Linked DNA regions of Variovorax paradoxus. Each later gene encodes a partner of the first gene's protein in a complex. Links are inferred from orthologs where the notes say so. Each region holds a gene or a part of one and is shown in the gene's direction. Other genes may lie near its edges.

Region 1 (15,496 bases):
TTCTTCAAGCGGCACGATGAAGCCGGGAATCTTGATTTCGGCGCCGTTCATCGCGGGGTTGGTCGGTGCGTTGTTCGACACCTCCTGCATCTTCATGAGCAGCTCGTTGGCGCGCGGATCGCCGTCGTTCAGCGAGCTCAGGTCCATGCCCTTGAATTCCTTGGCCGGGTCCCAGTCCTTGGGCACCAGTTCTTCCCAGGTGATCTGCCGCGGCTGGCCCGGGGCGCCCTTGGCCGCGGCAGCTGGTGCGGCCGGTGCCGCCTTGCCGCCGAGCGGATTCGATGCGGTCGTGTCCTTGGGCGCGGGTTCGGCGGCCCATGTGGCGGCTGCGAGGCCGGCGCCGGCGAGCAGCATCGAAAGCCGGGTGAAAGCCCGGAACGTGGAGGTCTTCTTTGCGGTGCGCATGGTTTCAAATCCTGGGTGAGAGACCGTCGGCCAACGAGAGCCGGTAGGCACGGATGCCGGGCAGCAGGCTTGCGAGCCAGCCGGCAACCAGCAGGCTCGCCATCAGCAGCCATTCGTTCAGTGTAGGTTCTGAAAGGCTCAGTGTCAGTCCGAACTGCGACTGCAGCCATGGCGCGAGCAGGGCAATGCCAAGCACCGCCATGACCAGGCCGAAGGCGACGCCCAGCACGGTCACCATGGCGCCCTCGAGCGCGAGCAGCGCCAGCACATGGCGCAGGCCGGCGCCCACGGCGCGCAGCACGGCGAGTTCGCGGCGGCGCTCGTTCAGCCCCGCCATCACGACCGAGATAAGCCCCGCAAGGCTCACCAGCGCGACCAGCGCCGACATCAGCAGCAGCGCGTTCTCGCCGATGCCGATCACGCTCCACAGTTCGTCGAGCGCCACGCCGGGGAGAATGGCCATCAGCGGCTCGCCGGCGTAGGTGGAAATCCAGCGCTGCACGCCGAACACGGCCGAGCGGTTCTTCAGGCCGACAAGGGCGGCCGTCACGTTCTTTGGCGTGAGGTCGAACTTGCGCACCTGCTCGGCTGGAATCTTCACGCCGGGCATGGGTGCACCGCCCACCCATTCAAGATGAATGGCTTCCATCGCCTCGAGCCCGATGTGCACTGTGCGGTCGACCGGCGTGCCGGTGCGCGCGAGCACGCCGACCACGGTAAAGGGCTTGTCGGCGTGCTCCGATGCATTGAGTTCGCCGCTGCCATGGGCAAGGGTGATCTTCTGGCCGACGTGGTAGCCGAGCTTGTCGGCCACTTCGGCGCCCACCACCGCGTCGAACAGTGCGCTGAAGGGCTTGCCTTCGCGCACCTGCAGCGGCTGGCGGTTGCCGTAGCGGAACCGGGTGAAGTATTCGGGAGAAGTGGCCAGCACCGCGAAGCCCCGGTGCGAATCGCCCAGCGAAAGCGGCACCACCCAGTCGACGCCCTGGTGCGCGGCCAGGGCCTGCACGCTCTTCCAGGAAATGTTGTTGGTGGCGGCGCCGATGCGGAACACCGAATACAGCAGCAACTGCGTGGAGCCCGTGCGCGCACCCACGATCAGGTCGGTGCCGGAAACGGACGACGCAAAGTTCTCGCGCAGTTCGGTGCGAATGCGCTCCACGCCCAGCAGCAGGAAAGTCGACAGCGCAATAGAGAACACAGTGAGCGCGAGCGTGAAACGGCGGTTCCATGCACTGCGCCAGGCAATGGAAAAAAGAGCGCTCATGGGTGGGCCTTCATGCGTCCGCCGCCATTGCCGCGGTCGCTGCGCGATTGATGTCGGGCAGCAGCACGTGGCGGGCAAAGCGCTGCGCAATGCGCTGGTCGTGGCTCACGAACACCAGGGCGCTCTGGTGGGTTGCACAGGCCGTGAGCAACACGTCCAGAAAGGCCTCGCGCCGGTCTTCGTCGAGCGCGGAGGTGGGCTCGTCGGCAATCACCACCTCGGGCTGGCCGATGAGTGCACGTGCCGCTGCCACCCGCTGCTGCTGGCCGACCGAAAGCTGCATGGCCTGGCGCTTCCACAGGTTGCGGTCGAGGCCCATCTGGTCGAGCAGGTGCTCGGCCTCGTCACGTGAGCCGCGCGAGCTGCCGCTGCGCGCGGCCTGCGCTTCGCGCCGCTGCGAGAAGCGGCAGGGCAGCAGCACGTTGTCGAGCACGCTCAGGTACGGCAGCAGGTTGAACTGCTGAAAGATATAGCCCACGTGCGCAACGCGGCAGCGGTCGCGCGCGGCGCCGGAGAGCTGCGACCAGTCGTGCCCCAGCAGCGTCACGCGGCCTTCATCGGCCACCAGCACGCCCGCCAGCAAAGACAGCAGGGTGCTCTTGCCGCAGCCGCTCGGGCCGTGCAGGAACACCAGCTCGCCGGCAGTGATGCGAAAAGCCTCTATATCGATGCAGGGCGTTTTCATGCCCGGCCATGCAAAGCGCAGCGCTTCGGCAGCCAGCACCACGCGCAGCGGCGCCGACTCGGCCTGGGGGGCGGTGCCCACAGTTCTACTTGCCCCAGCCAAGGCGCACGGGCTGGCCGGCCTGGGCGCCGGCCGGGCGCTTGAGCTGGCGCTTGAACTGCCCCTGCGCCGAAGCAATCTGCGAATCGATCTGGCGCGTGCCCTTGAAGGCATTGAACAGGTTCACGTCAATGAACTTTGCCGCGGCCGCATTGGTGCAGTTGAAGGAAAAGGTGGCGTCCAGGTCTGCATGGCCGGGGGGCTCGTTCGGGTCGGGGTTGCCGAGGCCCAACGCGCTGGAGCGCAGGTCGACCGGGCCGAGCTTGCAGTTGGCGGCCGGGTCGATGGCAAAGAGCTTGTCGGCCGCGCGCAGCTGGGCAATGGCTTCTTCGGCGGTTTTCTTCTCGGCATCGGTCTTGGGCGCGCGCTCGAAGCCCACGATGTTGTCGAGCGGCGACTCCATGTCGATCACCACCGTGGGGCCGTCGATGGCCACGTCGAGCTTCATCTGCCCGTGCACATGCGCATGCTGCTGCTGGGCCTGCGCGGAAACAAAGGGGGCTGCGAACAGTGCTGCAGCAGCGAATGCGAGTCCGGATGAAATGCGTCGTCGAAGTCGGATGTGCTTCATGGTTCAGCGCCTTGCCGGGTCGGCAGCCCCGGCGTGTTGCTCCATTCGCTCCAGCTGCCGGCATAGAGCGCGGTCGTCCCAAGCCCTGCGATCTGCATTGCAAGCAGGTTGGGCACAGCGCTCACGCCGCTGCCGCATTGGTGGACAACCGTCGCCGGATCGCGTCCCGCAAGCAGTGCTTCGAACTCGGCACGCAATTGCGAGGCCGGCTTGAATTTGCCGTCGGGGCCGAGGTTTTCGGCGAAGGGCCGGTTCAGGGCCCCGGGGATGTGACCCGCGATCGGGTCCAGAGGTTCCACCTCTCCGCGATAACGCGCGGCAGCCCGCGCGTCGATCAGCTGCTGGTCAGGTTGGCCGAGCCGGCCCACCACAGTGTCGGTGGTCACAAGCTTTGCAAGCGGCTCCCCCGGCACGAAGTTCGACTGGAAGTGCGCGGGCTCTTCGCGGTCGGTGACTTTGCCGCCCGCGGCCTGCCAGGCTTGCAGGCCGCCGTCGAGCACCGCCACCGCGTCGTGGCCCATCCACTTGAGCATCCACCACAGGCGGCCGCAGTAGTTGGCTCCGTTGCGGTCGTACACCACCGCCTGCATCTCGTTGGAAAAACCGACGCTCGAAAGCCAGGCCGCAAACTTTTCTCGGCTCGGCAGCGGGTGGCGGCCGCCCGAGGCAGGCACGCCGTCTTCCTGTGCCACCACCACGTCGCCGTGCGCGCCGGGCATGCCGTGCTTTGCGCTGAGGTCGGTGTCGAGGTTGGCATACACCGCGCCCGGAATGTGGGCGGCGGCATATTGCTGCGCGCCTGCCTCGGGCTTCATGAGGTCGAAGCTGCAGTCGAAAACCATGAGGGGCAGGTCGCCAGCTTGCAGTTGCTGGAGTTGTTCGACGCTGACGAGGGTTGTGTACATGGCGGGCTCCTTCGTTGTCGATGAGGTTCGATGCGGTTCAGTGTTCTTCTGCCGGCGCCTTGGGCACTGCGCGCTGGCGCAGCACCGTGGCCGCAATGCCGCTCACGATGATGAGCGCCATGCCGGCCCAGCCGGCGGCGTCGATGCGGTCGTCGAACAGCACCACGCTGTAGAACGCCGCAAAGACAATGCCGGAATACTGCAGGTTGGCCACCACCAGCGTACCGGCCTGGGTCTTTGCGGTGGCATAGGCGCGCGTCATGCAAAGCTGCCCCAGGGCGGCCAACAGGCCGATCGGCAACAGCCACAGCGCATGCTGCCACGTCCATGAATTTCCGCCAGAAAACCCGGTGGCGGCGGTGGCAAACGCGCCGGCCACGGCCGATCCGACCGCGAAATAGAACACCGTGCGCAATTCGGGCTCGCCGATGCGCGACAGCGCCACCACCTGCATGTAGGCGAATGCGGCCGTAAGCCCGGAAAGCAGACCGAGCAGCCCTGCGAAACCCTGGCTCGCATCCACGCTGGGCTTGAGCATGAGCACCACGCCCACGAATCCCGCCAGCACGGTCAGCGCAAGGGTGCCCTGCAGCGGCGGCCGCTCCACGCGGCCGTCGCGTCCGGGCACCGGCACCCAGGCCAGCAGCGTGCCGCCGACCAGAAAGGCCGCGATCCACACGCTGCTCATGTAGTTGAGCGTGACGGCCGTGGCCAGCGGCATGTGCGCAATGGCGTAGAACCATGCGCCGAGCGAGACCACGCCAATGGTGCTGCGCCAGGCGTGCATGCCCGGATAGCGCGTGGCCAGCGGAACACCGCGGTTGCGCGCCAGCAGCCACAAGAAAACGATGCCGATCAGGCCGCGCCCGAGCACCATCTCACCACTGTTGAACCACACCGAAGCCACCTTGACCACCACGCTCATGGTGGCGAACAAGAAGGCGCCGAGCACCATCCAGAGCGCTTGCACTACGGGCTCAGGCGTTCTGCTGCATTGCGCTGCGGTACCACTCGTGGAACTGCTGCATGCCGTCTTCCATGGGGCTCTGGTAAGGGCCGCTCTCGTCGTCGCCGCGCAGCATCAGCGCGCGGCGGCCGGCGTCCATGCGCTCGGCAATCTCGTCGTCTTCCACGCAGGTTTCCATGTAGGCGGCCTGCTGGGCTTCGACGAACTCGCGCTCGAACGCGACGATTTCCTCGGGGTAGAAGAACTCCACCATGTTGAGCGTCTTGGTGGGGCTCACCGGGTGCAGCGTCGATACCGTGAGCACATGCGGATACCACTCGACCATGACGTGCGGGTAGTAGGTGAGCCAGATCGCGCCGTACTTCGGCGGCTTGCCTTCGCGGTACTTGAGCAACTGCTCTTGCCACTTTTGATAGATGGGGCTGCCCGCGCGGCCGAGCCGGTTGGCTACGCCCACGGTTTGCACCGAGAAGTTGCGGTTGAACTCCCAGCGCAGGTCGTCGCAGGTGACAAAGCTGCCAAGGCCCGGGTGGAACGGCCCGACATGGTAGTCCTCAAGGTAGACCTCGATGAAGGTCTTCCAGTTGTAGTTGCACTCGTGCAGTTCGACGCGGTCGAATGCGTAGCCCGTGAAGTCCAGGTCGGCGCGGGGGCCGAGATCGGCCATATCGGCCGCCACGTCGCGCCCGAGGCCGTTTGCGCCGCGCTCGAACAGGAGGCCATTCCACTCGGTGAGCGGGTAGTTGTGCAGATTGAGGCAGGGGTCCTGGTCGAAATGCGGCGCGCCGATCAGCGTGCCCGTGGTGCGCGGGTCGCTAGCGGCGTAGGTCCAGCGGTGCAGCGGGCAAACGATATTGCCGCCGGTCTGGTTGTCGAGCTGGCCGCGGCCCTGCAGGATGAGCGCCTGCCGGTGGCGGCACACGTTGGAGATGAGCTCCACCCCCTTGGGCGTGTGCACCAGCGCGCGGCCCTGATGCTCCTGCGGCAGGGTGTGGAAGTCGCCGAGCTCGGGCACGGCCAGGCGGTGGCCCACGTAGCGCGGGCCTTGCGCGAACAGCGTTTGCATTTCGCGCGCGTAGAGCGACTCGTCGAAGTACGCGGAAACTGGAAGTTGGCTCGTGGCCTGCTGCAGTTGAAGACTTAAATCAGACATGGAGGACCTGACCAAGCTCCCCACAGGGAGAAAAAGAGAAAAACGGAAGGCGCCGTCTGGGAAGGCAACGGCCCGAGAGTTGTGCCGGCGCGGCCGGCAGGGGAACACGCGATTGTACCCAAGGGGCCATCGCGGCGCCCGCAGCCTTTTGTATGCCCTTGCTGCAGATCGCGAAGCGTTCCCGTGGCCGTCGGCGACGCCATGCAACGGCCACAGCGGGGCGAGCGGCGCTCATTCGGTTCCCCGCCCTAAAATGCCCGATTTCATACTTGTTCTCCCGCATGCCCAAGGTTCCTTCTTCCGCCGCCTCCAGCGCGGCGACCTCGCCCGACACCGGACCGCTGCCGGCCAGCTACGAAGCCGGGCTCCAGGAGTTGGAACAATTGGTTGCAGAGCTCGAATCCGGCCAGCTGCCGCTCGACCAGTTGCTTGGCAGCTACCAGCGCGGCGCCGCGCTGCTCGCCTTCTGCCGCGAGAAGCTCCAGGCGGTCGAAGACCAGATCAAGGTGCTGGACGCGGGCAGCCTCAAGCCCTGGACCGCCGAATGAGCGCCGCCGTGGCCGATTGGGACGCCGCCCGTCTGGCAGGCTGGAGCGAGCCGCATCTGGCGCGTGTCGAAGCGGCGCTTTCGCGCTGGGTCGGCGTCGATTCACCTGTGCTGCTTGGCGACGCCATGCGCTATGCCGTGCTCGACGGCGGCAAGCGGCTTCGGCCCTTGCTGGTTCTGGCCGCGAGCGAAGCAGTCGGCGGCAATGCGGCCGCTGCGCTGCGCGCGGCCTGCGCAACCGAACTCATCCATGCCTATTCGCTGGTGCACGACGACCTGCCGTGCATGGACAACGACGTGCTTCGGCGTGGCAAGCCCACGGTGCACGTGAAATTCGGCGAAGCCGATGCGCTGCTGGCCGGCGACGCCCTGCAGGCCCTGGCATTCGAACTGCTGACGCCCGAAGGCGACGAAATTCCCGCATCGATCCAGGCCACGCTGTGCCGGCTGCTGGCACGCGCCGCCGGCAGCCAGGGCATGGCCGGCGGACAGGCCATCGACCTTGCCAGCGTGGGCCTGGCGCTGAACGAAGCGCAGCTGCGTGAAATGCACCGCCTGAAGACCGGCGCGCTGCTGCAGGGCAGTGTCGAAATGGGTGCGGCCTGCGCGGCCGGCGTGGCGCCCGCGGCATTGGCGGCGCTGCGCGACTACGGCGCGGCCATCGGCCTGGCGTTCCAGGTGGTCGACGACATCCTCGACGTGACGGCCGATTCGCAAACCCTCGGCAAGACGGCGGGCAAGGACGCTGCGGCAGACAAGCCCACTTATGTTTCGCTGTGGGGCCTCGACGGTGCGCGCGCGCAGGCAAGGCAGCTGCTCGCCGAAGCGCTTGCGGCCCTGGAGCGCAGCGGCCTGGCGGACACGGCAGCGCTGCGTGCGCTGGCGCACATGGTCGTCGACCGCGACCGATGAACTCTGTTGAACAGATGGACAAGAAGAACCACGACGCTCCCATGGCCCCGCTGCTTCCCACGCTGCACGATCCCTCGCCCATCCGGCAGTTCGACCGGGCCCAGCTCAAGCAGCTGTCCGACGAAGTGCGCGCCTGCGTGCTCGACAACGTTTCGCGCACCGGCGGGCACCTGAGTTCCAATCTCGGAACGGTGGAGCTCACCGTGGCGCTGCACCATGTGTTCAACACGCCGCACGACCGGCTGGTGTGGGACGTGGGCCACCAGACCTATCCGCACAAGATCCTCACGGGCCGGCGCGATCGCATGCCCACGCTGCGGCAGATCGGCGGCATCTCGGGCTTCCCGCAGCGTAGCGAGAGCGAATACGACACCTTCGGCACCGCGCATTCGTCCACCAGCATCTCGGCCGCGCTGGGCATGGCCATGGCCGCCAAGCAAAAGGGCGAAGACCGCCATGCCGTGGCCATCATCGGCGACGGCGCGCTCACCGCCGGCATGGCCTTCGAGGCGCTCAACAACGCCGGCGTGTGCGACTGCAAGCTGCTGGTGATCCTGAACGACAACGACATGTCGATCAGCCCGCCGGTCGGCGCGCTCAACCGCTACCTTGCGCAGCTGATGAGCGGCAACTTCTACGCCGCCGCCAAGAACGTGGGCAAGAGCGTGCTGCGCGCCGCGCCGCCGCTGTTCGAGCTGGCCAAGCGCTTCGAGCAGCATGCCAAGGGCATGGTGGTTCCGGCCACGCTGTTCGAGCAGTTCGGCTTCAACTACGTGGGCCCCATCGATGGGCACGACATCGATTCGCTGGTGCCCACGCTCGAAAACCTCAAGCACCTGGACGGCCCGCAGTTCCTGCACGTGGTCACCAAGAAGGGGCAGGGCTACAAGCTCGCCGAGGCCGACCCGGTGGCCTACCACGGGCCGGGCAAGTTCGATCCGCAGGTGGGCCTGGTCAAGTCGGCCGCAGTGGCCAAGCAGACCTTCACGCAGGTCTTCGGCCAGTGGCTCTGCGACATGGCCGCGCACGACGGCCGCCTGGTGGGCATCACGCCGGCCATGCGCGAAGGTTCGGGGTTGGTCGAGTTCGAACAGCGCTTTCCCGATCGCTACTACGACGTCGGCATTGCCGAGCAGCATGCCGTAACGTTTGCGGCCGGCTTGGCATGCGAAGGCCTGAAGCCGGTGGTCGCCATCTATTCGACCTTTCTGCAGCGCGCCTACGACCAGCTGATTCACGACGTCGCAATCCAGAACCTGCCTGTGGTGTTTGCGCTGGACCGGGCGGGCCTCGTGGGTGCCGACGGCGCCACGCATGCGGGCGCGTACGACATTCCGTTCCTGCGCTGCATTCCCAACATGAGCATTGCGTGCCCGGCCGACGAGCGCGAATGCCGCCAGCTGCTCTCGAGCGCCTACGAACAGAACCACCCGGTGGCCGTGCGCTATCCGCGCGGATCGGGCGCCGGCGTTACGCCGCACCTGGCGCTCGATTCGCTGCCGTTCGGCAAGGGCGAAGTACGCCGCGAAGGCAAGCGCATTGCAATCCTTGCATTCGGCACCTTGCTGTACCCGGCGCTCACCGCAGCCGAATCGCTCGACGCAACCGTGGTCAACATGCGTTGGGCCAAGCCGCTCGACGTCGACCTGCTGCTGCAGGTGGCAGGCACGCACGACGCCATCGTCACGCTCGAAGAGGGCGCCGTCATGGGCGGCGCGGGCAGTGCGGTGCTCGAGGCGTTGCAGGCGGCCAACGTTCAGAAGCCTGTGCTCCAGCTGGGGCTGCCGGACCGCTTCATCGAGCATGGCGATCCGGCCAAGCTGCTCGCGTCCATCGGCCTTGACGCAGCGGGCATCCAAGCCTCGATTGCGCAGCGCTTCGGTTCCGTCGCAGGGTAAACCCCGGCGGGCTGCCTGTAAGCACGTTTTTACAATCGCGGCGACTTACGAAAGTCGTCGACGCGGCCACAAGCCGCGTTTCGTTTTTTCCAATGCACTCGGAGTGAATTCAATGGATCGTCGTTCCCTCATCAAAAACGCCGGCATTGCCGGCGTTCTGGCCGCCGGCATTGCGCCCGCAGTTCATGCGCAAGCCGCCGTCCGCTGGCGCCTGGCCTCCAGCTTTCCCAAGTCGCTGGACACCATCTACGGCGGCGCTGAAGTGTTTGCCAAGGCGGTCAAGGCCATGTCGGGCGGCAAGTTCGAAATCTCGGTTCATGCCGGCGGCGAGCTGATGCCTCCCTTCGGCGTGGTGGACGGCGTTCAAAACGGTTCGGTCGAGATGTGCCACACCGTGCCTTACTACTTCTACGGCAAGAACCCCGCATTCGCGCTGGGCTCGGCCATTCCGTTCGGCCTGAACTCGCGCCAGATGACCGCGTGGATGATGCACGGCAACGGCCGCAAGCTCATGAACGAGTTCTACGCCAAGTACAACATGGTGAGCTTCGCCGGCGGCAACACGGGCTGCCAGATGGGCGGCTGGTTCCGCAAGGAAATCAAGTCCGTGGCGGATTTCAAGGGCATGAAAATGCGCTTGGGCGGCGGCTTGATCGGCGAGGTCATGCAGAAGATGGGCGCCGTGCCGCAAAGCCTGCCGGGCGGCGAGATCTACCAGGCTCTCGAAAAGGGCACCATTGACGCCGCCGAATGGGTGGGACCGTACGACGACCAGAAGCTCGGCTTCAACAAGGTCGCGCCGTTCTACTATTACCCGGGGTGGTGGGAAGGCGGTCCGGAAGTGGACTTCTTCATCAACCAGAAGGCCATGGACGGCCTCTCGGCCGAGAACAAGGCCATCGTGGAAGCCGCCGCTGCCGTGGCATCGTCGGACATGCTTGCCAAGTACGACGCGTTGAACCCCATCGCGCTCAAGCAGCTTGTGGCCGCCAAGACCAAGGTGCTGCCGTTCTCGCAAGCCATGATGGACGCCGCCTACAAGGCTTCGCTCGAGGTCTATGCCGAGAATGATGCCAAGAGCCCTGAATGGAAGAAGATCTACGCCGACTTCCGCAGCTTCCAGCGCGACCAGGTGCTCTGGTTCCGTTTTGCGGAATCGCGCTTCGACTCGTTCATGTCCACGCTCAAGCTCTGATCCGGATTCATTCCGGCCAGCAAAAAGCCCCGCGTCGCGGGGCTTTTTTTTGCGTCTCCGAAAAGTACGCCGCTGCGACCCGGGGGGCGCAGGGGCTTTCTTCGAACTACTTCTTGCCGGCGTCCCGGTCGAGCTGTTCCTGCATGGCCTTCATCGGGTCTTCTTCCGCTGCAGGCGTTTCGGCGCCGGCCGGTGCCGAGGCGCCGGCCTCGGGCTCGGGGGCGGGCTGTGAATCGTCCTTCGGCATGTTGGCCTGCATCTCGGCGCCGATCTTGTCGAGGTCGACCGCTACCTCCTTGTCGAGCCCGCTCGAGACGATGGCCGGGAACGCGATGATCAGGCCGACCATGATGATCTGGATGAGCACGAACGGCACGGCTCCCCAGTAGATCTGCATGGTGGTGACGGGTTCGATGCGTTCGTTGGTGACCTTGTCGTTGTAGGCCTTCGTGGGCGCCACGCTGCGCAGGTAGAACAGCGCAAAGCCGAAAGGCGGATGCATGAACGAGGTCTGCATGTTCACAGCCAGCAGCACGCCGAACCAGATCAGGTCGATGCCCAGCTTGTGCGCCACGGGGGCCAGCAGCGGCACGACGATGAAAGAGAGCTCGAAGAAGTCGAGGAAGAACGCCAGGAAGAAGATCAGCACGTTCACCAGGATCAGGAAGCCGAGCTGGCCGCCTGGCATGCCGGTGAGCAGGTGCTCGACCCAGCGCGGCCCGTCTACGCCCTGGAACACCAGGCTGAAGATGGTCGAGCCGATCAGGATGAACACCACGAAGCACGACAGCTTGGTGGTGGTGTTGAGCGCCTGCTTGAGGAGGCTCATGCTGAGCCGGCCGCGCACCATGGCCATGATGAAGGCGCCGAGCGCGCCCATGGCACCGCCTTCGGTAGGGGTGGCCACGCCAAGGAAAATCGTGCCCAGCACCAGGAAGATGAGCAGCAGCGGCGGGATCAGCACGAAAGTCACGCGTTCGGCAATGCGCGACAGCAGGCGCAGCCGTAGCAGGCGATTGGCCACCGCGATCAAAAAGGCCAGCATCACGCCGACGCACATCGACACGACGATGGTTTCATCGGTGGCTACGCTGGTCACGGGCTGGCCGGTCCACCAGGTGTGGACGTCTGCAATGTGCTTGGCGAAGAACACGGCCGCCGCAGTGGCAAGGGCGGTCAGCACCAGCAGCGAGGGCAGGCCGCTGCTACCGCTCGGCTCGCGGAAGGTGCGTGCTTCGAGCGGCAGGGCCGGAACCCACTTGGGCTTGAAGATGGCCAGCAGGATCACGTAGCCCGCGTACATGGCGGTCAGCATGAAGCCCGGCACGAACGCGCCCTTGTACATGTCGCCCACGCTGCGGCCAAGCTGGTCGGCCATGATGATCAGCACCAGCGAAGGCGGAATGATCTGCGCCAGCGTGCCCGAAGCCGCGATCACGCCCGACGCGATGCGCCGGTCGTAGCCGTAGCGCAGCATGATCGGCAGCGAGATCAGGCCCATCGAGATGACCGAGGCCGCGACGACGCCGGTGGTGGCCGCAAGCAGCGCACCCACGAAGATCACCGCCAGCGCCAGGCCGCCGCGCACTGGGCCGAAGAGCTGTCCGATCGAGTCGAGCAGGTCTTCGGCCATGCCGCTTCGCTCCAGGATCAGTCCCATGAGCGTGAAGAACGGAATGGCCAGCAGCGTGTCGTTCTGCATGATGCCGAACACCCGCAGCGGCAGCGCCTGCAGCAGCGCCTCGGGCAAGAGGCCGAGCTCCACGCCGACGAAGCCGAAGAAGAGGCCGCAGGCGCCGAGGCTGAACGCCACCGGAAAGCCGAACAGCAGGAAGACGATCAGCCCCGCGAACATGATCGGGGCGAAGTTTTGCGTAATGAATTCCATGGGTGCTACCGCTCAGCCTTTGGCGTTGGATTCGGCGAGCCGGCGGATGGACTCCGCCAGTTCTTCTTCGGCGGTCTTTTCTTCCCGCTTCTGCGTGGGATCGCCGATGCGGCCCTGCAGGAACGCGATGCGCTTGATGAGTTCGGACCAGCCCTGGAGCATCAGCAGCGAGAAGCCCAGCGGGATCATGGCGTAGATCGGCCAGCGGATCAGCCCGCCGGCGTTGTTCGACATTTCGCCGGAGCGATAGCCCTGCAGGAAGAACGGAATGCCGTACCAGAGGATGGCCAGGCAAACCGGCGTAAGGAACAAGCTGAAGCCGATGATGTCGACCCAGATCTGGCCACGCTTGGACAGCCGGCTGAGGATCACGTCGATTTTCACGTGCTCCTGGTTCAGCAGCGTATAGCCCGCGGCAATCAGGAAGGACGCGGCGAACAGGTACCACTGCACTTCGAGATAGGCGTTGGAGCTGACGTTGAACACCTTCCGAATCACGGCATTGACGCCGCTGATCACGGTGGACGCAAGGATGAGCCAGATCACGTACTTGCCGATCTGGCCGTTCAGCCAATCGACCGCGCGCGAAAATCTGAGCAGGAAATTCATGCTCTTCTCCAGAAGAATGGATGCTTGGATGCAGAAGCGGCCCGGACTCGGCCGGCGAGCGGCGGTCGGGGCTTTTGCGGACGCGCGATTTTATCGGCGCGGAAAGCCGTTTTCGGGCGCAGCCGGGCGGTGTATTCCCGTAGACGCGCTCGCCGTGCGCCGCGCTGGTGCCGCCGCTCGCCATAATGAAACATGCCATCGTCGCCGCCTTTGTTGCCCGCGGGCCTGCCGCACTCCATCGACTCGCCCGAGATGCGGCGCGCCGGCCGCGAACTGCTGTCGCTGGCCCTCATGGACGCGCGCAACCACACGCTCCACCTGCTGTCGCTCTACGAAGAGGCGCTGGCTTCGCCCGATCTTGCAGTGCCGCCCACGGACGACGCGGGCGTGGTGCCGCCGGTGTGGCTGGCCGGGCACATCGGCTGGTTTGCCGAATGGTGGATTGGCCGCAACACGCAACGCGCGTTCGGCGCCGACTGCCCGGTGCGCCCAACGCGGCTGGCTGCCATCGACCCCAACGCCGACGGCTGGTGGGACCCGGCCCAGGCCACGCGGCAGCAGCTCTGGTCGCCGGCCCTGCCGGACCTCGGCCAGACCAAGGCCTATCTGCTCGAAACACTGGAGAGCACGCTCGAGCTGCTGGAGCATGCGGCCGAGACCGATCCCGGCCTGTACTTCTACCGCCTTGCGCTTTTCCATGAAGACCTGCGCGGAGAACAGTTCATCGTCATGGCGCAAACGCTGGGGCTGCCTCTTGGGATCGAACAACTGCCGATTTCGGTCACGCGCGAGCCGTTGGTGCTGCCCGCCACGCAGTGGGAGCTTGGCCTGCCCGAAGGCTGCGGGTTTGCCTTTGCGCAGGAGCAGGGCGCCTACCGCGTCGACGTGCCCGAATTCGAGATCGACGCACAGCCCGTGACCTGGAACCAGTTCATCGAGTTTGTCGACGAAGGCGGCTACGACCGCGAGGAACTCTGGCATCCGGAAGGCTGGCGCTGGCTGGCTGCGCAGGTTGAAGGACGCCGCGGGCCGCGGCATGTCGAGCAGATTGGCGCGGCCCGCCACGGCACCGGCGGCTCGGTATTGCAGCACCGTTTCGGTGCAACCGTGCGTGCGGCGGGCCACCACAGCGCGGTGCACCTGAGCTGGTGGGAGGCCGATGCCTGGGCGCGCTGGGCCGGCCGTCGCATCGCGACCGAGGTCGAATGGGAGATTGCCGCGCAGACGGCGGCCCGGCGTGGCTTTCGCTGGTCGGACGTGCATGAATGGACCGCGGGCACGCTGCGGCCATGGCCGGGTTTTTGGGCCGATCCATGGAGCGGCGGCGGCGAGTTCGATCCGACCCCGGCATTCGGCAAGGCCCGCGTCCTGCGCGGTGCCTCGTTCGCGACCCGTGCGCGCCTGCGCTCCCCGCGGCGGCGCAGCTTCGCACTGCCGGGACGCGACGACGGTTTCTTCGGCTTCCGGACCTGCAGCCTCTGATTCGCCTCGGAGCCCTCGCGTAACTCGCGTCGCCTCAGTGGCCGCCGCCGTCCGAAGAAAGCGGTGGCGCCACTTCCTCCAGCGGCTTGCGCTCCGCATCGGCCGCATAGCGCAACGCCAGCAGTCCCGCAACGATGACCAGCGCGGCGCCAATGGCATAGCCCACCATCACGGCGCCGCGGCTGCCGGTTTCGATGAGAGCGCCGAACAGCACCGGCGCCACGAAGCCGCCGGCGCCCATGCCGATTGCGTAGAAGATGGCGATGGCCATGGCCCGCATCTCGAGCGGAAACACTTCGCTCACCGTCAGATAGGCCGAGCTGGCCGCGGCCGAGGCCAGGAAGAACACCGCCGACCAGCACAGCGCCTGGCTGCGTGCGTCGAGCCAGCCCATCATGAAGGCCCATCCGGTAAAGGCGAGCCCGACGCCGGCAAGCACGTAGGTCAGCGCAATCATCTTGCGGCGGCCGACACTGTCGAACAGCGGCCCCAGCAGCAGCGGCCCGAGCACATTGCCCAGCGCGAACGGAAAGATATAGAGCGCCACGTTGTCTTCGGCCACGCCGTAGAAGCGCGTGAGCACCAGCGCGTAGGTGAAGAAGATCGCGTTGTAGAAAAAGGCCTGCGACACCATCAGCGCCACCGCGACCACGCTGCGCTCGCGATACCGGCGCAGCAGCACATGCGCCACTTCGCGCATCGACGGACTGCGGTGGCGCCCGCCGGCGTAGGCCACGCGGCCTTCGGCTACCGGCAGCGGACCGTGCTGCGCCCGAACCTCGGCCTCGATGGCCTCGACGATGCGCAGCGCCTCGTCCGTGCGGCCATGCGCCATCAGCCAGCGCGGGCTTTCGGGCACGTTGCGCCTCACCAGCAGGATGGCCACGGCCAGCACCGCGCCCAGCGCAAAGCC
Region 2 (15,364 bases), 1.4 Mb from region 1 along the record:
TTGCGCTTGAGGCGCTTGACCGTGACTTCGTCGCCGAGGCGCGCCACCACGATCTGGCCGTTGCGGGCTTCCTTGGTGGCTTGCACCGCCAGCAGGTCGCCGTCCATGATGCCGGCGTCGCGCATGGACATGCCGCGCACCTTCAGCAGGTAATCGGGCTGGCGCTGGAACAGCGTGTTCTCGACATAGTAGGTTTGGTCGACGTGTTCTTGCGCGAGGATGGGCGAACCCGCCGCCACACGGCCGATGAGGGGCAGTGCCAGCTGCGCCATGCCGGGCAGTGAAAGCGAGAACTGGTTGTTGCGCGACTCGTTGAGCGAGCGCAGCGCATCGCCCTTGAGCCGGATGCCGCGCGAGGTGCCGCTGACGAGTTCGATGACGCCCTTGCGAGCCAGTGCCTGCAGATGCTCTTCGGCCGCGTTGGCCGACTTGAAGCCTAGCTCATTGGCAATTTCGGCTCGCGTAGGCGGAGCGCCGGTGCGTGCGATGGCGCTCTGGATCAGGTCCAGGATTTGCTGCTGGCGGGCGGTAAGCTTCACGGCGAACTGCATATGTTGTTCCTTGCGGCACTGGCTAGATATCCAGTACCTGTATTTTTAACCAGTTTTTAAAAGTTGGCAAGCCATGGTTAATTCGCTTTCGCCGAGCCTGCGGCGCATTGTGGTTCTGGGAATGGGCGGCACCATTGCCGGCCGCGCCGCGAGCGGCGGCGACAACATCGGCTACACGGCCGGGCAAGTTGGCGTGGCAGACCTGCTGGGCGGCATCGAGGCACCCGAAGGCCTGGAGCTCGGGGCCGAACAGGTGGCGCAGCTCGACAGCAAGGACATGGAACCCGGCGTCTGGCTGCAGCTCGCCCGGCGTTGCGCCTTCTGGCTGGCCGAGGCCGACGTAGCCGGCGTAGTGATCACGCACGGCACCGACACTCTGGAAGAGACGGCCTTCTTTCTTCAAACCGTGCTTTCACCCGGCAAACCCGTGGTGCTGACCTGCGCCATGCGTCCTGCTACATCGCTTTCGCCCGACGGCCCGCAGAACGTGCGCGACGCCATCGCAGTTGCGGCAACGCCGGCGGCACAGGGTGTAACGGTGGTTTGCGCGGGCGTGATTCACGGCGCCACGGATGTTCAGAAGGTGCACACCTACCGGCAGGATGCATTTGCATCGGGCGACGCCGGTCCGGTCGGCTATGTGGAAGAGGGCGCGGTACGGCGCCTGCGGGACTGGCCTCGATCACACGCAAGCAAGAACTCGCAAATCCTCGAAGCCAAGGAAGATGCCACGTCGCAATGGCCGAGAGTCGAAATTCTCACCAGCCACGCCGGTGCGAACGGGGCCGTCGTCGATTTGCTGCTTCAGGAGCGCGCAGCTGGCGTCGCCGAGCCGGTGCGCGGGCTGGTGTTGGCCGCGACTGGCAACGGCACGGTGCACCATGCGCTGGAGGCTGCCGCGCTTCGCGCGCAGGATGCGGGGGTCGCCGTGTTGCGCGCCACACGTTGCGCGAGCGGGCGCATTCTTCCGAGGCCTGATGACAAGCTGCGCGATGCCGGTGCCTTGACGCCGGTCAAGGCGCGCATTGCGTTGATGCTGGAACTGATCGAGAAGGCCGCCTGAGCGGCGGCAACACGCAAAACAGGCAAGCAGGCGGCGCAGCTGCAGCCGCGCGCCTGCGCGTGAACTTCAGTTGCTCAGTGCAGCCAGCGCGCGCTGGGTGATTTCTTCGACCGTGCCGACGCCCTTGATGGCACGGTATTTAGGCGCCGAAGCCGGATCGGCCTTGGCCCAGGCCGAGTAGTAGTCGACCAGCGGACGCGTCTGCTGGCTGTACACCTCGAGCCGCTTGCGCACGGTTTCTTCCTCGTCATCCTTGCGCTGGATCAGCTCTTCGCCCGTGACGTCGTCCTTGCCATCGACCTTCGGCGGGTTGAACTTGACGTGATAGATGCGGCCCGATGCGGGATGCGAGCGGCGGCCGCTCATGCGTTCGATGATGTCGCTGAAAGGCACGTCGATTTCGAGCACGTAGTCCAGCTTGACGCCCGCCGCCTTCATGGCGTCGGCTTGCGGAATGGTGCGGGGGAAGCCGTCGAACAGGAAACCGTCGGCGCAATCGGGTTGCGCAATGCGTTCCTTCACCAGGTTGATGATGAGGTCGTCGCTCACCAGGCCACCCGATTCCATGACCGCCTTGGCTTGCTGGCCGAGCGGTGTGCCGGCCTTGACGGCTGCGCGCAGCATGTCGCCGGTCGAAATTTGAGGAATGCCGTATTTCTGGCAGATGAAGGCCGCTTGCGTGCCTTTGCCCGCCCCGGGCGCGCCCAGCAAAATTAGTCTCATGGTGTCCTCGGACGGTTCTTAGATCTTGTGTCGCACCAAGCGGCGGCCCGGGAGCCGTGCAGGGCGGAATTGCGTCGAGGATAGCATGCGACAGCGTGAAGAATTTCCGTTACAGCCGCCCTGCGGCGCGATGCTTCAGGGCGTCGGCCTGGCTGCGAACAGTGCGCGCACGCGGGCCAGGTCTTCGGGCGTGTCGATGCCTGGGCCGGGAGCCGCATGGGTGACATGCACCGCGATGCGATGCCCGTGCCAGAGCGCACGCAGTTGCTCCAGCGCTTCGGTCGCCTCGACCGGAGCCGGCGGCAACGAAGGAAACTTGCGCACGAAACCCGCGCGGTACCCGTAGATGCCGATGTGGCGCAGTGGTGCCGGGCTAGGCAGCGCGGTTGGCACCCGGTTGACGGAACCATCGCGCCACCAGGGAACCGGCGCGCGGCTGAAGTACAGCGCATTGCCCTTTGCGTCGAGCACCGCCTTCACCACGTTCGGGTTCAGGAAGTCATCGAGCGAATCGATTTCATGGGCCGCGGTGCTCATGGCGGCCTCCGCGCGAAGGGCGAGCGCGGATGCAACAGCGTCGATCAGCGCAGGGTCGATCAGCGGCTCGTCGCCTTGCACATTGACGACGATGTCGCCGCCATCGAGTGCGAGTTGTTCGCAGGCCTCGGCAAGGCGGTCGGTGCCGCTCGGATGATCCTGGCGCGTGAGGATGGCCTCCACGCCGTGCTGCTTGCATGCCGAGACAATGGAAAGGTCGTCCGCTGCAACCACCACCCGCAGCGCGGTCGATTGGCTCGCCCGCTGCGCCACGCGCACCACCATGGGCAAACCGGCGATGTCCGCCAGCGGTTTGTTGGGCAGCCTGGTCGAAGCCAGGCGCGCCGGCACCAGAACGGTAAAGCTCACAGCCCCAGCTCTTCGTCGGACAGCGTGCGCGCCTCGTTCTCGAGCAGCACCGGAATCCCGTCTCGCACTGGATAGGCAAGGCGGGCGCTGCGCGAGCAGAGCTCCTGCTTTTCGGCGTTCCAGGTCAGCGGGCCCTTGGTAACGGGGCAGACGAGCAGTTCAAGCAGCTTGGTATCCATCGAGCGATGATAGCTTTGCGTCGAGCGCGGCGAAGAATTCCGGTGCGGGCTCGAAACGCAGCGGCACGGCAAGCGCGCCGGGTGCTTTGCGCCAGAGCTTGACCGCGTCTTTCTCGGTGCAGAGCAGCGGGTGTCCGGTATTGGCGGGCGCTTGCCAGTCGGCAAAATCGTAGTGGTCGGGTAGGGCGAAGGTCTCGGCCAGCGTGAGGCCGCGCGTGCGCAGCATGTCGAAAAACGCTTCAGGGCGTGCAATGGCTGCCAGTGCAGATACGGGCTTGCCCGCGAGAGCACTCAGCGGTACACGTTTGCCATCGCCCGTCATGGCCTCTTGCGCCAATGCGCGTGTCGCGGTGTAGCCACCGTCGAATGCCGGCCGCTCCCCGCTGTGAAGCACCAGGTCGCACCGGCGCGGCCAAGGCTCCCGCAACGGACCTGCGGGCAACCGCCAGCCATTACCGACGCCGCGGTCGTCAAACACGCAGATCTCGATATCGCGCGCAAGCGCAAGGTGCTGCAGCCCGTCGTCGCTCACGATGATTTGCGTGGCCGGATGCCGCGCCAGCAACGCCCGTGCGGCTTCGACGCGGCGCCGCGCCACGAAAACGGGCGCGCCGGTCGCATGGCGGATCAGCGCCGGTTCGTCGCCCACGTCCCGCGGGTCGCTTTCGTCCAGCACCTCACGGCAATCGTCGGTATGCCGGCCATAGCCGCGCGAGATCACCCCAACACGCAGCCCGCGCGCCTGCAGATGCCGAACCACGGCCATCACGACCGGTGTCTTGCCGGCACCGCCCGCAATGACATTGCCCACGACGATCACGGGAACCTGTACGCGTTCGGTTTTCAGCCATCCCAGCCGGTAGAACCAGCTTCGCAATGCGAAGAGCGCCGCATAGACAAGCGACAGCGGCCAAAGCAGCCAAGCCAGCACACCGCGATGCAGCCACGCGCGCTGCAGCCGCGAGGCCGATGCGCTGTGACTGCTGCTGCCGTAGGGCGGCACTCAGCGTCCCGCTTGCGCCGTCGATTGGGCTGCGAAGGTGATCTGCACCAGCCCGGCCCGGCGAGCTGCTTCCATGACCGTGATCACGGCCTGGTGCGGGCTGCTGGCGTCGGCGCTGATGATGACCACGCTGTCCTTGCCGCCCGTTGCTGCCGCGCCGAGAGCGGCGGCCACCGTCGCCACATTGCGGTCGGCAAGCGGCGTCTTGTTGATCGAGTAGCGGCCATCGGCCGACACCGCCACGATCACTTCCTTGGGATAGTCGCGCTGCGAGTCGACGTCCGCCGTTGGCAGGCGCAGCTGCATCTCCGTGAACTTGCTGTAGGTGGTCGACAGCATCAAGAAGATGAGAACAACCAGCAGCACGTCGATGAACGGGATCAGGTTGATCTCGGGCTCGTCCCGCGCGCCGTGGCGGAAATGCATGCGGCCGCGGCTCATGCCCGGTCTCCGTCAAGACCGGCAATGGCAAGCGTTGGGACGGCCATCATTTCCGCAGCGCGTTCAGATGGCGGGCAAAGCGCTCGCCCGACAATTCGAGATTCAACAGGTATTCGTCGACCCGGCTGCGGAAATAGCGCCAGAAGATCAGGGTCGGAATGGCCACGATCAGGCCGAAGGCCGTGTTGTAGAGCGCAATCGAAATGCCGTGCGCCAGCTGTGCCGGATTTCCGGAACCCACCGCACCGCTGCCGGGCGACTGCGAACCGAAGATTTCGATCATGCCGATCACAGTGCCCAGGAGGCCGAGCAGCGGCGCCGCCGACGCGATGGTCGCCAAGGCCGGCAGATAGCGCTCCAGCTTGTGCGCCACCGTGCGGCCCGAGGCTTCCATGGCCGCACGAAGGTCGTCTTCGGTGCAGCGGGGATTGGCGTTGAGTGCGCGAAGGCCGGCGGCCAGCACCTGCCCGAGCAACGAATTGCGTTCGAGCTTGGTCACTACGTCGGGGCCCGGAACCGAGCCGTGCGAGACGGTCATCGCCTCGTCGAGCAGTTTGGGCGGCAGGACCTTCACGGTCTTCAAGCTTGTGAAACGTTCTATAACCAGCGCGAGCGCGATGACCGAACAAGCGAGCAATGGCCAAATCGGCCAGCCCGCGGCAACTATGATGGAAAACAAGAAAATCCTCCGGCCCGTAGACTGCAAATGCGCGGCGATTATCCACCGAGCCCACCATCGCCATGCGGCTTGTTTGCTTGTAAGCAAAGACGCACAGATTCTGTGGATAACTTTGTGATTAACCCGTGGCGCAACGTGCCAAGACCCGCATGGCACGGGCTTTCCATTAGATCGATTGAATTTTGAGCAGCACTTTTTTCAATGAAATCAACGGCTTGCACGACAAACCGTGCGCCTGTTTCGTATCGGGCCCTCGCCGCCGGTGGGTGGCCGCTCACTGTGGAAGAGTGGTTGCCGGCCACTTTCGCGATTTGTGAACTTGCGTGAACCGAATGCCACACCCGGCCCGCGGATCTGGGCGGTAGGCGCGCTGTGCCGGGCGGTTGCCGATGCGCTCGACGCGCGGTTCAACCCGGTTGCGGTGCGTGGCGAAATCTCGGGTTTTTCGCGTGCCTCAAGTGGACATTGTTACTTCGCGCTCAAGGACCAGTCCGGCCAGCTGCGCTGCGCAATGTTCAGGCGGGCCGCCGGCCTGCTCGATTTTTCTCCGCGCGACGGGGACCAGGTCGAGGTGCGTGGGCGCTTGGCGGTGTACGAGCCGCGCGGCGACCTGCAACTGGTGGTCGAAAGCCTGCAGCGCGCCGGGCAAGGGGCATTGTTCGAGCAATTTCTGCAGCGCAAGGCGCGGCTCGAAGCCGAAGGGCTGTTCGATGCCGGCCGCAAGCGGGCGCTGCCCACCATGCCGCGTGCCGTGGGCTTGGTGACCTCGCTGGGCGCAGCGGCCTTGCACGACGTTGTCACCGCATTGCGGCGCCGCGTGCCGCACATTCCGGTGGTTCTGGCGCCAGCGGCGGTTCAGGGCGCAGGTGCTCCGGCAGAGCTAGTGCGTGCGCTGCAGTCGCTCTACGCATTGGAGCCCGCTGTCGATGTCATCCTGCTGGTGCGAGGCGGTGGCTCCATCGAAGACCTCTGGGCTTTCAACGACGAAACCCTGGCTCGCACCATTGTCCAAAGCCCGGTCCCGCTGATTTGCGGGGTGGGGCATGAAACAGACTTCACCATTGCTGACTTTTGCGCCGATCTGCGCGCACCCACGCCCACGGCCGCCGCGGAACTCGTCAGTGCCCCGCAGGCGATGTGGCTCGGCGCACTCGATCTGCTGGGTGAGCGGCTCAGCGACGCAGTGGGTACCCGGCTGGATGTGTTGGGCCAGCGGCTCGACCAGGCGGCCGCGCGGCTTGGACGGCCTTCGACACTGGTGGCCCGCCAGCAGCTTCAATTGGCGCACCATTCCCAGCGCCTGCGCTATGCGTTGCTATCGAGAACCGAGCGCCTTGCGCATGTGCCGCGCGCCATTTCCGCCGATTTCCCGTTGAAGCTCGAACGCGCGCTTGCGCAGCGGCGCGAGCGGCTCGAGCGCGTGGCCTTGCGCCTTCGGCTGCTCGATCCGGCGCTGGTGCTGCAGCGTGGCTATGCCTGGCTCACCGGCCCCGACGGGCGCGCGATCGTCAGTGCAAAGAAGCTGAAGGCCGGTGATGCCGTGGTCGCGCGGCTCGCCGATGGCTCGGTCGACCTGACCGTAAGGTCCGGCGAAACGGGACCGCGTCCGACGCCGGGCGCGTGATTCCTTTCTAGAATCCGCGATCCCTTATACGGCGCGCCCTCCCGGAGATTTCGCTAGGCAGCAGCTAGAGCTAGCGGTCGATTAGGCCGCGCTCTTGGCAACCCGGCGACGCTTCGTGACCGGGCGCGAAGGTGCCTTGGTTTGCTCTTCTTCCCATGTGTCGGTGGTGATGACGAGCGACTCGCGTGCAGCGGTGAGTTCCTTGGGGCTTGGGACCTTCACGAAGTAGAGCGTGCCGTCATGGCGGAAATAAACGTAGCAATTGACCGCTTGGGCTTTGCCCTTGCCCTCGGTCGTCCAAGCAGGCGACGGCGCGCCATTAACAGTGGCCTCGAATTGGTTGGTTCGCGGTGCAGTCGAATACTTCGCCGCAGGCAGATTGCTCAGGCGCTTGGAAGAGGGCGCTCCGATGGTCAGGTTGAAGTCGGTCATGGTTTGCTTTCCGTTGGTGACGAAGCAATACGTTCGTCCGACAAGAAATTCTGGGGCGTGTGTTCTGGAAAGACCTAGACATATCCGCTCATATCAGAGTGAAGCGCACGTGCATTCAGCAGGAGATTCAACGTAGCGCAACGGAAGTCTTTGTGGGAGAATTTTCCCGTCGCGTTGGGAAGCGCGCTCGTTCAGTCGGAACTTGAATTTCGACCAACTCTCGGGATAGCGCCAGCAGGCGCCATCGGGAGCGGCCCCGGCCAGTGACTGCAACGGTCACGAACATGCCCCCGCATCAATTCATCCCGAGGATCAAATCATGACGAAATCAGGTCAGGGCGAAGCCACGCCCGAATACCTCACCCATCGCGAGGTCGCCGCGCTGCTGCGCACGAGCGAGAACGCATTGCACGTTGCCTACACGAAGCGCAAGCCTCATCTGCCGCCACGACATAAGTTCGGACGCCGACTGCTCTACAAAAGAGTCGAGGTCGAGGCCTGCATTAAGCCGCTTCCTCAATAACGAAAGACGGCTCTCACGCGAGGAAAGCGCTCGCGTTCGGCTCGTTCGTTCTCTACGATCTAAAGGTATTAGTCCTCGCGGGTTAACAACCTTTCGCCCCGGACCGCGCCTGTGGCGGCCACCGGGCTCCCCCTCAACGTTTCGCAGTTTCAACCTCCCGGTTGGGCTGCCGCATGGAGATTTTCAAATGGCCAATGCATCGCAGTTGCCAAAAGTCCCGGACAACATCCCAAGGGCTGACCCTGACTCGCCCTTGCCCGGCTTCGTCACCTTCGCCCACTTGGCGGCACGCGTGGGAACCACCGCCGGTCATTTGCGGGTGATTTTGAGTCAAGTCGATGCGCCGAGAATCGAGCCGTCATATCGCATTGGTGGGGCGCACCTTTACAACGAGGCCGAAGCGAACGATTGGCTTAGGCGTCTTCGCGAATGGCGTGACGCCGCTCCCCTTCGTGCCGCCGCGAGGAGGAAAGAGCAGGAGCAGCGCGTGCTTCTCAAGCTAGAAGAGGAACAGAAGAAGCACCGTGCCAAAGTCGAGGCCGACGCTGCCCTGAAGGAAATGCAGGATGAGTACGCGGCCCGCGCCGAGGCCAATCGAAAAGACGTAGAAGACACCCAACGGCGCATGGGCCTTCTATAGGGCAGGAGCAGATCATGACCGATCAAATCCTGCGAAACCTAATCGAAGTCCGCTACCACCGCGCCACGAATACATGGAGTTTGGTCGACAGCAGCGGCTCGGTCGAAACCCTCACTCAAAACCGCATGCGGATGCGCGTGCAGCGGCAGGTAAAAGCAGCGGCAGCGCAGCGAGCGGCAGAAACATACCCCGAAGCCATCATGTCTCGCGCCGAAATCCGCCGACGTGCTGTTGCGCTCATGGAGGAAATCAAAGTCAAACAGAGCAGGGGGCTGACATGACCGCGCCCAGCCTCAAACGCGCACTGGCACGGCCTCCCTCCCAGGATCGAACCACTCCGCCCGGGCCGGGAATGCTAGGTTACGCACCCGGGTACCCACCCAAGACGCCGCCTCGCCGCGCGCGGCGGCAGATGCAGCAGATCGGCGGGAAGGGCGGTGCACCGTGAGCGCCGTGCTCGACATCCACAACCCAGCCGTCAAGTGGATGCAAGATGATCTGGCGAAATCCGGGCTCAAGCCGGAGGACATGGCGGCCTTTGCTGTCATGGGCGAAGGGCGCACGCCTTGGCCAGACGTTCAGATCATCGATGACGGTCAGAAAGACGCCCAGAACATGGCGGTCTGGGTGTCGATGCACTATGCATTTCCGTACTGGAATCCAGACGGTGCGCAGTGTGAGCAGGTCACCGTGCGCAAGCCGCGCTTCAAAGCGGGCACCCCGTACGAGATCAGCACAAAAAAGTACGTGCGCCCGTCGAAGCGCACTGCTGGTTTTTTAGCCTCAATCCCGTACATGCACCCCGGTCGAGTCGATGGCACGACCACCGCGATCCTTGATATCCACGAGGGCGAAAAGAAGACCGCATGCGCGGTCGTGAAGGGTGCTCAGTGCGCTATCGGCATAGCCGGCTGCAATAGCTGGGGCGACCCGGAGAACAAGGGGCAAATCCACCCGTGGATCGTCAGCGAAGTCGCCCGCATTCAAGCCGCATGTCCTGGCCAACGCGTGAAGGTTCGGGTCTGGCCGGATGCCGACTACAAGACCAATACGAACGTCGGCCAAGCCTACTCCGCGTTCGCCGCCGCGCTCATGGTTCTTGACGTGGACGTGGTCATCATGGATCTGTCGAGTCTGCGCGTCGGCGCGAAGTTCGATGATCTGGTGGCCGAGGTCGGATACGAAACCGTGATGGCCGGGGTAGTCGAGCAATCGACATTGACCCTGCCAGAGAACCCAGAGGCACTGGCGCGCAAATACCAGTTGATCACCCAGTCGGTCGGGCGGCGTGGCGAGGAACGGCAACTACCGCAGGCGATTGCTTACAACTTCGACCGACTGCTGGAGTCTCACCCGGAGTTTCGTGGCCGACTCTGGCTTGATCGGGACCGCAGACGCGCGATGTTCGGCGATGCGGAACTGGTCGAGAACGTGGGCGACAACGACATGCTGCACTTTTTTCAGAAGCAGCTCGGTTTCAATGGCAGTGGGCGCACTATCACGAGCCAAGCCATGCGCGAGGCTATTGCCAGTCGGATCGCGCGGGACCAGCGCTCACCGTTCAATGACCGCGTGCGTGCGTCGGCGGATCGGTTGCGCGAGGGGGGCACGGAGGCAATGCAGGCCGCTGACGACGCGCTCAATGCCTGGACGTTGCGATATTTACGCGCGCCGGACACACCGTGGAACTGTCGCTGGGGTCGGAAGTTCTTGATGGCTGTGGTGGGGCGTGCGCTTCGTCCCGGGTGCTCGATGCGCACGGCGTTCTGTCTCGCCGGACCGCAGGGCATCGGCAAGACGTTCTTCATGAACAGTATCGTTGGGCAGAGCAATGTTGCGCTCGTTTCCAAGGCGAACTCGGCGGGCAAAGACCTCGCGATGACCTACGGCTCGTGCCTAGTTGCGGTTCACGACGAAATGGCCGCGCTCAGCAGCAGCGGAATCGAACACGTCAAGTCTGATATCAGCACCGCGGTCGACAACATCCGCTTGCCCTACGGGCGCGTGAACGTCGACATGCCCCGGCGCTGCGTGTTCTATGTGCCCGTGGACAAGCCCGACTTCCTGTTTGAAGACTCGGCAGGCATGACGCGTTTCGCGGTGCTGGACCTGCTCGAAGTGGACTTCGTGGGGGGCAAGTTCGACTTCGCGGGCATGGAGGCGGCGGCTGACGATCTGCTCGGCGCGGCGCTCATCGCGGTCGAGTCGGGCGAGAAATTCGATGAGGTGGACGGTGCGGCCGAGAGCGCCTTGCGGCACGTGAAGACCGACCTCAACATGGAGCAGATCATCGATGTGATCGAAGGCGCCAACTTCGCGCCTCGGCTCCGTAGCGGCCCATATAAAGGGCGCGTTATCACTGGCTTCAAGCTCACCGATCTGACCGAACTGATGCCCCCGGGTTTTAAGCACGCGGGCGGTGGCGCGACTGCGCTGACGAACCCGCTGCGCAAGCTCGGATTCGAGCAGGCGGACCCAAACAAGAATCCGCTGGGCGAGCGGCGACTCTGGTTCATGGAAAAGACGAAGTTTGACGCGACGTTCTCTGTGAAGGCGAAGAAATATGACGCCTAGCGCGACCCCCCTTCAAAGCGGGCCGCGACCCCCCTTCAAGCGAGTCGGACCGGGGGTAGGAAAGCGGGCCGTTGGGCCGGTGTACCCCCTGTCAAACGATTCGGACCCCGGTTCGACCCCCTGTGCGGCGGACCTGGTGGAGGGGTCGCGGAAGCCCCGCCGCGTAAGGGATTCGACGCGCTACCCCCTGTCACCCCCTGTTCTCTTTTTAGATTTAGGAGGGAGAGAAAAAGGGGGCGCTTTGTTGCAGGAAAAGGGGAGAAAACGAGCCGGGAGAAAGTTTTAGAAAACGAGGGGGGTAGGGGGGTGACAAAGCCCGCAGCCTCATCAGCATGGACCCGCATACAGGAGCGAATATGGAAGAACCACTCATTGAGTATTGGACGCCTGAAGAGTGCGCCGCTGGCGTTTGCACTGAGCTTGAGATCGGCAAGATCAAGCCGCCGATGGTCGAAGCGCGCCGGCTGGCGCAGCGGGCGACTCCGAAAGCCGTAAAGGCGCTCATCGACGTTATCGAGCAAAGTGAAGACCTCAACGCCAAGGTAAAGGCCGCGTCAGCTTTGTTGGATCGAGGTTGGGGCAAGCCGGACCAGCACGTCAGCACCGACAACGTTCATCGGATTGATGAGATGCCTTGGATCAGCGCGCAGCGCCACGCCTACCGGCTCGGCACCGAGGCCGTGAAGCTCATCGAAACTGGCCTAACGATTTCTGACGCGACCGCGAAAACCGCCCCGAGCGTCGAAACCGCTGATGACGATCCGGCCTTGCCAGAGCCTGGCAGCGCGCGTTTTCCCGGCCCGTAGGTACTCGGATATCGATTCGGGCGATAGCGCGCCTACGGGCCGATTTTCGCGTCGAGCGACCCGGGTCTAGCTCATCTCATATCGACGCAGAGCTAAGTCATTGCTGTGCATAGATGGCGGCGTTCCCGAGGGGAATAACGTGTGCGCCGGGGGCTTCTGCGACAGGGCAGCTAGACGAGCCTGAAAGCTGAGCTCTGCTGCCTCTGATCCATGACCCATCACGACCATGCGCGACACGCGGCAGGCTCGACATGGAGGTGGGCTGGCCAGGCCTTCACATGGGGTACCCATGAAGCGGCGGGCCGGGTGGGTGGCTGTACTGTGCTGAGCCCCCTTCGCAGACTGGCAGCAGAAGTCGTGACATCAAAGTTCATCGTTATCTGCCGGCTTTGCTTTTTCTCCAGTGACCATTGGGTTCTTCAAGTCCGGAAGTTCAGCGCCATCGCGGACTTTTGCAAGCAAATCAAGTCCTGCTTGCGAATATTTTCTGAGCGGATTGCTTCTTGCTCCTGCAGGAATGCTTACGTGAAAATGATTGTCGCTTCCTCTTATGTCAAAGCCCTCTGTTTCTTTGAGCTTTGTAATGAGTTGATTGACTTTATTCCAATCTTTTCCATATCCAAGATATTCTGCAGCGGCAGTTGGGGAGTACGGATACATCACGTTAAGTAATGCTGGGTCAGCCATGGCCGCGATGCCGAAGACTTTGGCAAAATCTTCGGGGTGCTCAAGTGCGTGGTTGAGCATCTCGAAATTTATTTCCACTACATTTTTTGCGGCATCCTTACGAACAAGATCGACAACTCTGTGGCTGATCGAGCGCAAGAGTTTGACGTTGACTTTTTCAAGAGGCGCTTCGCTCTTGAAGGCTTTAAAGACCCACTCAAATGAATTGGCCGTAATGCTTTTTACTCGTGCCGTTTTTCCGTCATCCAAATCTATTATTTTGTCGTAAGGCGGTTGGCTTTCAGCGGAAATCTTGTCATCCCATTCCAGTAGGTAAATATTTTCGATCAGATTGCCTCCTTCCGGTAGCATGTGATCAATTTCCTGAAGGATTGCCTTAATGTTCGGGTCGCCAGCGGAATAACCGATGAAAAGCAAGGGGTGCTCAACGAAATAAGTAAAGAGCTTTGCGCTTAAATATTTCTTGTCATTTGCGAACCTGTCGTAATCTTCGTTAGTGAGTACAAGTGACGAGGCATCTGAAACGCACCCGTGGATTTTAAATATTTCTCCAATCGACATGTAAGCATGTCTAATGACCTGTTGGCCAATGATCGGTTTGTATTCCGGAAATATTGGCTCTAAAAGGGTGTCGTAGTTTGTGGTAATGACCGCGTGTGGATTGATCGACTTTAATGCGTCGATCTCGTCGTCCAGTGCTTGCAAGCCAAAAGAACCGGTTTTGTCTGGCCCCAACCCTTCGAGTCTTTTTGAAACCGCATGCTTTATGAAAATATCCTCGTGCACATTTGCGGTGTAGTATGCGTCAGGAAAAAACTTTCTGCCCTCTCCCCATGCCCACTCTTTAAAGGCTTTGGCGTAGATCGAGCCGACCTCGGGAAGGGTTGTTTTCGATTGAAGATAATAGGGGACATCGTGCTTTATCTCTGGGCAGTATCCCTTTAGCTCGGTCAAGAGTGCAGCCCAATTGGGCGCTCCACAGTACCGCTTGGAGAAGCCAGACCCTACAAAAAGAATCGGCTGACAAGATTTTTCCTTGATGATCTTGGCAACGTCTTTTGCAACTTGGAGTTGATACTGCTCGAAATTTGACATTAATTTTTATTAGGGGTAAATCCTAATTCCCTCATATATAGGTTTTAATTTACCGATCTTCGTAATTCGGCGAGAATTAAATATTCTCAGGCAATTGCGAAATGAATCGGAGTTCTTTATCAGCCGTTGATTTTCCGAGTAACGAGACGTACCCAGATGTTGGCAGGGAGCGCCTCGTTAGGGAAGATGGTTTGCGTCAATCGCTGCAAATTTATGAGCACCACGCCGTTGAAGCCGAGCGCGCGCTGCTCGAAGCGTTCAAGGTCGATCCCGCTGCCATGGATCGGCTCTATCCCCATCTGCGTAAGGCCCACCTTCCACGGCTTAAGCCCGACGCCTCACTGAACGCCGCGTTCACCACTGTGGAAGCTGCGCTCTCCCGAGCCGCTTTGCCGAAGAGCCCAACGCGCACCCCAACGCCGATGCCGGTGTTCTCGCCAAACCACCCGGAGCACGTGCGGCTGAACCCGGATGAAGAACTACGTCCGTACATCCGAGACAGCGCCGAGTCGGGGCTGATCGGATTGCCTCCGCTGCTGGCCGAGTACTTCGGGGTGGCGGAGGCTGCCCGTGCCGCCGAGTCGCGGCTGCGCAAGCAAGAACAACGCGCCGTGGTGTACCCGCGCGCTGCAGCCGTTCCCCAGATTGGTCCCCAGCCGTGGAAGCCGGTAACCCCAAGGAGTTGAAATGCCTCTGAAAATCCACCCCAACTACTTGGCCGACGATGAGATGGCGGTGCTATCTCGGCCCGGCATCCTCACCCATCTGAGATTGCTACGTGAGTCGAACCCGGAGGCTTACAAGCACTTCGTTCGGGACTTCCAGCAAATCCGCCGCGCCGAGAACGGTGAGCGTGCCCGGCCTGACGCGATCAATAACTCAACCGTCACCGACGAGGACCGCAAGGCGAACCCGGCATGGGCCGCTGGCCTCGCGACGCCGTTTGCTCCCCGTGACACGCATCGACCCGACCGCGCCGCCGATCCCGAGGTAATGCGATATCTGCGTGAGGCCAACCAGCGGTTGGAAGACGAGCAGTTGACGGACGGGCTCCAGCGGCAAATGGGGACCGACGCAGACCGCCCGCTGCCGCCCGAGACGCTGCGCGATCACATCGAGGCCGCGGTGAATGTCGTCGGCACGCAGGGCAACGAGTAACAGGAGCACACCATGCCTTCCATGAACTACTACGACGACATCAATCAACTGCCTGCTAGCTTCGGCAATTCCTCGCTCATCTTGCAGCAGCATCGTCTGCGTGACCGGGAAGCCGATCTCAAGGAGCGGATCAAGGCCGCGCGGGAGAAAGCGGCGCCGCAAGGACAGATGATTTCCGGGTACTACGTCCCGCCCGCCAAGACGCAGATGCTGACCCCGTTGGTCGAGCAGCTTACTCAGGCGATGGAGAAGAAGGGCTTGGACGCCGACCAGACCGGGT

The links.
Region 2: the proteins of QHG62_RS05065 (region 1) and xseA are in contact, whole or in part, in a cryo-EM structure (PDB 8TXR), measured with the Escherichia coli proteins. The link is inferred for Variovorax paradoxus from one-to-one orthologs.

The regions. Positions count from the first base shown.
Region 1 is NZ_CP123990.1:1,052,489-1,067,984, forward strand. Bases 5,014-7,966 are described here. They hold QHG62_RS05065 (exodeoxyribonuclease VII small subunit), read left to right. Parts: upstream 5,014-6,333; coding sequence 6,334-6,600; downstream 6,601-7,966. Other genes in these bases: QHG62_RS05060 (aromatic ring-hydroxylating oxygenase subunit alpha), read right to left, coding at 5,014-6,052; QHG62_RS05070 (polyprenyl synthetase family protein), read left to right, coding at 6,597-7,511; dxs (1-deoxy-D-xylulose-5-phosphate synthase), read left to right, coding at 7,553-7,966. In the rest of the region: QHG62_RS05030 (DUF3299 domain-containing protein), read right to left, coding at 1-405; QHG62_RS05035 (ABC transporter permease), read right to left, coding at 410-1,672; QHG62_RS05040 (ABC transporter ATP-binding protein), read right to left, coding at 1,683-2,438; QHG62_RS05045 (DUF2796 domain-containing protein), read right to left, coding at 2,443-3,027; QHG62_RS05050 (sulfurtransferase), read right to left, coding at 3,024-3,932; QHG62_RS05055 (DMT family transporter), read right to left, coding at 3,970-4,887; more of QHG62_RS05060, read right to left, coding at 4,910-5,013; more of dxs, read left to right, coding at 7,967-9,409; QHG62_RS05080 (TRAP transporter substrate-binding protein), read left to right, coding at 9,522-10,604; QHG62_RS05085 (TRAP transporter large permease), read right to left, coding at 10,711-12,492; QHG62_RS05090 (TRAP transporter small permease subunit), read right to left, coding at 12,505-13,101; QHG62_RS05095 (SUMF1/EgtB/PvdO family nonheme iron enzyme), read left to right, coding at 13,294-14,583; QHG62_RS05100 (MFS transporter), read right to left, coding at 14,618-15,496. UniProt on the Escherichia coli protein: Bidirectionally degrades single-stranded DNA into large acid-insoluble oligonucleotides, which are then degraded further into small acid-soluble oligonucleotides.
Region 2 is NZ_CP123990.1:2,460,794-2,476,157, reverse strand. Bases 5,193-8,013 are described here. They hold xseA (exodeoxyribonuclease VII large subunit), read left to right. Parts: upstream 5,193-5,858; coding sequence 5,859-7,169; downstream 7,170-8,013. Other genes in these bases: QHG62_RS12000 (helix-turn-helix domain-containing protein), read left to right, coding at 7,921-8,013; QHG62_RS12005 (hypothetical protein), read right to left, coding at 7,251-7,601; QHG62_RS12015 (MotA/TolQ/ExbB proton channel family protein), read right to left, coding at 5,193-5,545. In the rest of the region: transcriptional repressor LexA, read right to left, coding at 1-551; QHG62_RS12045 (asparaginase), read left to right, coding at 625-1,614; adk (adenylate kinase), read right to left, coding at 1,681-2,337; kdsB (3-deoxy-manno-octulosonate cytidylyltransferase), read right to left, coding at 2,473-3,243; QHG62_RS12030 (Trm112 family protein), read right to left, coding at 3,240-3,422; lpxK (tetraacyldisaccharide 4'-kinase), read right to left, coding at 3,403-4,425; QHG62_RS12020 (ExbD/TolR family protein), read right to left, coding at 4,426-4,851; more of QHG62_RS12015, read right to left, coding at 4,913-5,192; more of QHG62_RS12000, read left to right, coding at 8,014-8,124; QHG62_RS11995 (hypothetical protein), read left to right, coding at 8,312-8,764; QHG62_RS11990 (hypothetical protein), read left to right, coding at 8,779-9,045; QHG62_RS11985 (VapE domain-containing protein), read left to right, coding at 9,209-11,338; QHG62_RS11980 (hypothetical protein), read left to right, coding at 11,695-12,144; QHG62_RS11975 (SIR2 family protein), read right to left, coding at 12,508-13,926; QHG62_RS11970 (hypothetical protein), read left to right, coding at 14,118-14,612; QHG62_RS11965 (hypothetical protein), read left to right, coding at 14,614-15,084; QHG62_RS11960 (hypothetical protein), read left to right, coding at 15,097-15,364. UniProt on the Escherichia coli protein: Bidirectionally degrades single-stranded DNA into large acid-insoluble oligonucleotides, which are then degraded further into small acid-soluble oligonucleotides.